Thermogemmata fonticola: one gene and its partner. The protein of the gene in region 1 interacts with the protein of each later gene in a pairwise test. Links are inferred from orthologs where the notes say so. Each region holds a gene or a part of one and is shown in the gene's direction. Other genes may lie near its edges. The genes, in order: def and H0921_RS04275.

Region 1 (3,062 bases):
GCCGAGGCCGTCGTCAGCCAGTCCATCGAACCGGAAAGCAGCGCCGACAAGGACAAGCTGGCCTTCGCCCTGGAAGTGCTGCAACTGGAGGACCCGACGTTCAAAGTCCGCACGGATAAGGAGACGGGGCAGACGCTCATGAGCGGCATGGGCACCCTCCATCTGGAAGTCAAGAAGCACCGGTTGGAGCGGGACTTCCGCCTCAAGGTGCGGGTGGGCAAGCCGCGGGTCAGCTACCGGGAGATGCTGCGGGAAGCGCGCACTGTCACCGCCCGCATCGACCGCCTGGGGGACAAGCCTGCTTTCGCCGAGTTGACCGTCGCCTTCACCAATCACAAAAGCGACAAGCCCGTGGAAGTAACCTGTGCCGTGGATACCGAAACCCAACCGATCCCCCCGGCTTTCCTCGCGGCAGCCCAACGCGCCCTGAGCGAGGCCCTGACCACCGGCGAGCTGGGCTATCCCCTCATGCATACCCAGGCCCGCATCCTGGAGGCCCGCTTCGATCCCCAACTCTCCTCCGAGGACGCCTTTGTCGCCGCGGCCATTCGCGCCTACCAATTGGCCACCCAGGATAACGTCCTCCTGCTCGAACCGATCATGAAAGTCACCGTCACCACGCCCCAGCAGTTCCTGGGGAACATCCTGGGCGATCTGGCGGCCCGGCGCGGCGAAATCGACCAGCAGGAACTCAGCCCCACCGGCGACCGTGCCGAAGTCGTAGCACGCGTGCCCTTGGCCCGGCTCTTCACCTACGCCAACGAAGTGCGCAGCCTCAGTCAGGGACGCGCGGCGGTGACCATCGAACCTTACAGCTATGAACCGGCCCCGCCGGAAGTGCTCCGGGAACTGCTCGGCGAATAGCCGCCGCCAGGGATTTCCGAACGACGAGATGCATCCGCCTCCCCGCTGATCGAGGCACCCAAGCGAGTCGCCTCACCAGTCCTGTCAACGCAAGCCGTCCTACCAGCGGACTCATGACGCCGCCAAGCCCCAGAGGCTCTCCAGCTTGCGCTTCTATAATGCTGAGAGAGGAAATGCTACGCCCCTGCCTTATGCCTTCAGGACAAACCGTGATGACGTCATCACTGAAGATTGTCAAATATCCGCATCCGGCCTTGCGTCAGAAAGCCCAACCGGTCACCGCCATCACGGCCGAGGTACGCCAGGTAGCCGCCCGCATGCTCGAACTGATGTATGAGCATGAAGGCCTCGGTTTGGCCGCTCCCCAGGTCGCTCTCCCCTGGCAACTCATCGTCCTCAACTTCTCCGCGGACCCCGAAGACAAGGAGAACGAGTTCGTCGCCATCAATCCGGTCATTCTGGAAAGCAAAGGGTCGGTGGTGGGGCGTGAAGGGTGCCTGAGCTTTCCGGGGTTGTACCAGAACGTCCGCCGGGCCAAGACGGTCAAAGTGCAAGCCTACAATCTGCAAGGCGAACCTTACGAGATGCTCTGCCACGATCTGCCCGCCCGCGTCTGGCAGCATGAAATCGACCACCTCCACGGCATCCTCTTCATCGACCGGATGGGATCGCTGGGGCGGGAACGCAGTGCTCGCGAACTGGAACAATTCGTCGCCGAATTCGAGGAGGAAAAACGCAAAGGGCTGCTGCCTGCCGATCTCGCCCCCCGGCTCTAATCCTCAACCGAACCAATAGCGTCACGACCAGCGGATCGTCGGAGCGCTCGCTCATCCACCCCTCTACCTGATCTGCCCATTGCCCAAATGGAGGGGGAACGGGTTCCGGCGCTCCAGGGGCTACGCCGGATGCAGCCCCCAATCAGCCAAAACTATGCATCGCTCCATCAGCCGAAGAGAAGTAAAACATTCCAGGGCGGGGTTTGCTCGAACTCACAACCGACTTCGTAGTATTCCTCCTGGCGGCGGCAGTTGCGAACGATGACGTTGATATAACCGACGGTATCCGGGGCATGAGCGGCTCGGACTTTGAGCACCACTCCCCGCGGCACCTCTGTGGCCAGAGCAATACATAAACCGCCGGTGGAACGATCCAAGACGAAGCCATCCGTCACCCCGCGATGGAACAAGGGCGAGGCAACTGTTACACGCACCACGGCCCCGCCCCTGCGGATAGAGGCGCGCCGTTCAGCCAGGGCCAATTGCCGGGGCGCCCATTCCAGGGCGGCTTCCTCGGTGGCAGCATCCATCTTCTGGCTGGCTGCCGCAGCTTCTGCGGCACTCGCTAAACGTTCTGTGGCCGAGGGCCGCCGCCGCCAAGCGTAGAACCCCAAGATCAGCAGGGCAACCCCCAGTCCTACCCCCATAGCCAGGGCATTATCTTGCCACCACTGCACGAATGCATCCAAGTCCATCGTCCCCCACACCCCTGCCACCTCCGCCCAAATCGCTGCCCGCGGATGGGACACCGAAGCCGCCATCGAGCGGCCATCCCCCAATCGGAGCCATTCCTCCGTGGAGCCGGTCCGGCTTAACGAGGCTCCTCTTGGAAATGCCCCGGTACCTCGCCGACATGGGGCAAGCCCCGAACAGCTCCAGCAACTGCACAGGCACCACACACCTCCAGGGACTGCTCCCAGGCTGGAATGGCCCCCGTAACTGGAATGGCCCCCGTGTCTCTCGTTTTTCACTTCATTCAAAAACCTAGCACACAATCGGAAATGATTCAGAAAAGACCGTCCTGCCTGCTTTCGCCGCCAGCCGAAAAATGCGGAGGGATCAAAGGGAAAAGCCCGGCACGATCATGAGGGGGGAGTGAGGGAAACAGTGCAATCCAGAGGTATCCTGGAGAACGAGCGGGAGGCCGGGGCTGGCACCGCCGGCGCGGGGGAACCAGATTAGCTTGTGATGCCCTTGGTGATGCGCATAAAGACGTCTTCGATGTTGACTTCTTTTTCCTTGAAGAGGCGGAGGCGGAAGCCGGCTTGCAGCAGGCGTTCCGGAATGAAGCTGCCGTCCTCGTATCCGTCTCTAAGGCGGACATCGAGGGCGTGGGTTTTGGGATCGGGCGTGACGCTTTCGACTTCGGGGAACAAACGGAGGCGTTCGGCAGCTTCGGCATTGCGGTCATGCAACACGGCC
Region 2 (3,318 bases), on another replicon or contig:
CAGGAACCCCTGCACTTTCTGGCGGAGCAACTCTTCCAGTAATCGGGTGCCATCCCCCGCTGTACCGCCTCCGATGTTATCTCCCAGGTCGATGAGGAGAACAGGCGTGCTCGGAGCCGTGCACCCCCGCTGGACCGCCTCCGGGATCGTATATGCCGGAACCTGGAGTTGGTGACGTCGGGACCACAAAGAGGCAGCCAATTCTTCCGCCGCTTCGGCGGCTGCGGGACGCTGGTCTCCTTGGGCCACCACCACCACCGAGGCTCCCATCGCCGGCACATCTGCATAGGGGAACCCCGCCACAAGGCTGACCGCCAGCACTCCCGGACGTTGTTCGAGTTGCCGGGCCTGCTCCAGGAGTTCGCTCATCGGTGGCTGTTGCGTCTCCTGAGCCAAAATGGGAATGAATAACGGAGGTTTGGCCACAACTGTCACGGGACGGCGTTTCTGCCGAAGGGCACTTATGAGAAGTTGGGCTGCCTTGTATCCGCACTGCCATTGATCCACGTGAGGATAAGTCTGATAGGCAACGATGATGTCGGCCAAGTCAGCCATTTCCGCGGTGACATTGGCATGGAAATCCAAAGTAACAGCTACAGGAATGTCATCGCCGACAGCAGACCGGACGCGGGACAAGAGTTCGGTGTCAGCGCTATGGAAACGGGGCGTGACCATTGCGCCGTGGAGCGCCAGGAGGATGCCATCGGGACGACAACGACGCAATTCCGTGCAGAACCGATCGCAAACCTCATCAAAGAACGCATCGGTCACCGGGCCTCCCGGCGTGGCCCAAGCCATTCCGATCGGGATTGTATCCACACCTTCCTGCGCCAAGGCAGCCAAAAAGCCACCCACTTCATGATGGGCAGGACCCCAGACGGGTATCAACGCCTCCCCCCAACCCAGATAGCCTTCGACAAAGCAGCGGCGATCGGTCCAGCTTCCCACAAAAGTGTTGGACTCGTGCAGGCAACCCGCCACAGCCACACGCATTTCATCGACCTCCCCCCGGCAGTCGGGGCATGATGCCGATCCCTGCTCTCCCAATGCCCGCCAATTCCTGGGACCCACATTCCCGAAAAGGTTTCGATTCACTAATGTGATGTATTAAGTGGGTCTGCTTCCAAACAGATGGTATGGGACTGAAACAAGCATAAAGGCAGAATTATCGGGGGCGACCAGCGTGGCGGGTGTGGATGTCGCGATCGTCGGGGCAACAGGAGCCGTGGGAGACCTGATGCGGCGCGTGCTGCTGGAACGAAAGTTTCCCGTACGCTCGATCAAGTTCCTAGCGTCGGCTCGCAGTACTGGCAAAACCGTTGAATTCGGAGGGCAAATCTACCCTGTGGAAGCCATTCGCGCCGAGGCTTTCGAGGGGGTTCAGATTGTCCTGGGAAGCACTCCAAGCGCAGTGAGCCGGGAATATGCCCCTCTGGCCGCTCGCGCTGGAGCGATCGTCATCGACAATTCCTCAGCTTGGCGAATGGACCCCGATTGCCCACTCGTCGTGCCGGAGGTCAACGCTGAGCAGTTGCACCAAATCAAAAAGGGTATTGTCGCTAACCCGAATTGTGCGGCGATTCCTTTGTGTGTGGCTCTCAAGCCCCTCCATGATCGCTGGCGGGTCAAACGGGTGGTCGTCGCCACGTATCAATCCTCGTCCGGGAAAGGCGCCAAAGGGTTGGTGGATTTCGAGGCGCAATTGCAAGCCTGGGTGCGTGGGGAACCTATCCCCCCTCCTGCAGCCCACCGCGGCCAACTTGCTGGCAATGTCCTGACCCTGGATTGGACTCTCGATACCAACGGATTCACGGAAGAGGAAAACAAGGTCATTCAGGAAACGAAGAAGATCCTGGGCGATACGGGAATCGGAGTGTGTGCCACCTGTGTCCGCGTCCCCGTGAAGGTGGCCCATAGTGAGGCGGTGACCGTGGAGTTTCACCGCACACCTTCAGTGGAGGAAGCACGGGAAGCCCTCCGCCAGGCACCAGGTGTCCGCTTGCTGGATGAACGGCAGGGAGAAGTGCCCCAACCAATCCATGCCGCCGGGACAGACCTGACCTATGTGGGCCGGGTCCGGCAAGACCCCAGCCATCCCCAGGCTTTGTGTTTGTGGCTGGTCGCAGACAATCTGCGTAAAGGGGCCGCCACCAATGCTGTTCAATGTGCAGAAGAGTTGCTGCGCCGCGGGATTGTCACACCCCGCAACTGAACTCCCTGCTCCCAGGGCCGGCACGAGCTGTGCGCAACTTTGCCATCACTCTCCGTTATGACGGTACCGATTTCTGTGGCTGGCAAAGACAGCCAGGACAACGGAGTGTCCAGGAAACGGTCGAGCGGGCGATAGCGGCCATCACTCAGGAGCCTGCCCTGCGTCTCAATGGCAGCGGTCGTACAGATGCTGGAGTTCATGCGCTCAGCCAAGTAGCCAATTTCTTCAGCCAGACACGTTTGAACTGTTCTACGCTCCTGCGGGGCGTCAATTCCCAATTACCTCCTGATGTGGCAGTGACATGCCTGGTGGAAGTGCCCCAAAGCTTCGATGCTAACAAGGATGCCCGCTCCAAGCGTTATCGCTATGTAGTGCAGACAGGAGACCAACCGGACCCGTTTCTCCGCCGCTATGCCTGGTATGTGCGCGGCAAACTAGATGTGGCCGCCATGCAGGAAGCCGCCCGCGCCCTTCTGGGCCGCCATGATTTCTCCGCGTTCGCCACCTCCGGTTCCGAACGGCTCAGCACCCGGCGAACCGTACTGGCCGTTGATCTCTACACCGTAGCACATTGCCTTTTTATCGAGGTGGAAGCCGACGGCTTCCTCTACAACATGGTTCGCACCATCGTCGGCAGCCTGATCGAAGTCGGGCGAGGAAAATGGCCTATCAGCCGCCTGCAGGAAGTTCTGTTCCGTCGCGACCGCCGATCGGCCGGCCCAACTGCACCGCCGCAAGGGCTGTTTCTCCTAAAAGTCCGCTATGAAACTGACCTCGCCATGTCACCATGGTGTAGAGCGCTCCCCCTTACCGCCCCGTCCCCTTTCTCGAACCAGCAGCCTGACCAGTTGGCACTGCTGCCCCTGCTCATCGATGTCCACCAGCCGCCACCCCCAGCGCCATCCCTGCCGGAATCATAGCCTGCCAATACCGACGGCCCAAAAGGTCCGAACTTCTTCGGCCACGTTCCAAATACCACACTACGCCAGAGTTCAGTCCATTCGCTCTCTCGGCTCATCGATCTCAGGAAACCGCTATGAGGTGAATCTTACTTCCACTTGGCCCAAAGGACCAAAGTCGCCCCGGAGATGGTCCCCCGGTTGGGC

What was found.
Region 2: the proteins of def (region 1) and H0921_RS04275 interact in binary tests that used the Escherichia coli proteins (3 or more experiments, as listed by UniProt). The link is inferred for Thermogemmata fonticola from one-to-one orthologs.

What each region holds. Positions count from the first base shown.
Region 1 is NZ_JACEFB010000011.1:94,821-97,882, reverse strand. The notes cover bases 118-2,858. They hold def (peptide deformylase), read left to right. Parts: upstream 118-1,076; coding sequence 1,077-1,640; downstream 1,641-2,858. Other genes in these bases: H0921_RS13625 (ABC transporter ATP-binding protein), read right to left, coding at 2,819-2,858; H0921_RS13630 (PilZ domain-containing protein), read right to left, coding at 1,808-2,401; H0921_RS13640 (elongation factor G), read left to right, coding at 118-864. Also shown: more of H0921_RS13640, read left to right, coding at 1-117; more of H0921_RS13625, read right to left, coding at 2,859-3,062. UniProt on the Escherichia coli protein: Removes the formyl group from the N-terminal Met of newly synthesized proteins. Requires at least a dipeptide for an efficient rate of reaction. N-terminal L-methionine is a prerequisite for activity but the enzyme has broad specificity at other positions.
Region 2 is NZ_JACEFB010000002.1:166,195-169,512, reverse strand. Bases 201-3,197 are described here. They hold H0921_RS04275 (aspartate-semialdehyde dehydrogenase), read left to right. Parts: upstream 201-1,183; coding sequence 1,184-2,212; downstream 2,213-3,197. Other genes in these bases: truA (tRNA pseudouridine(38-40) synthase TruA), read left to right, coding at 2,242-3,132; H0921_RS04280 (M81 family metallopeptidase), read right to left, coding at 201-993. Also shown: more of H0921_RS04280, read right to left, coding at 1-200; H0921_RS04265 (2-keto-4-pentenoate hydratase), read right to left, coding at 3,247-3,318.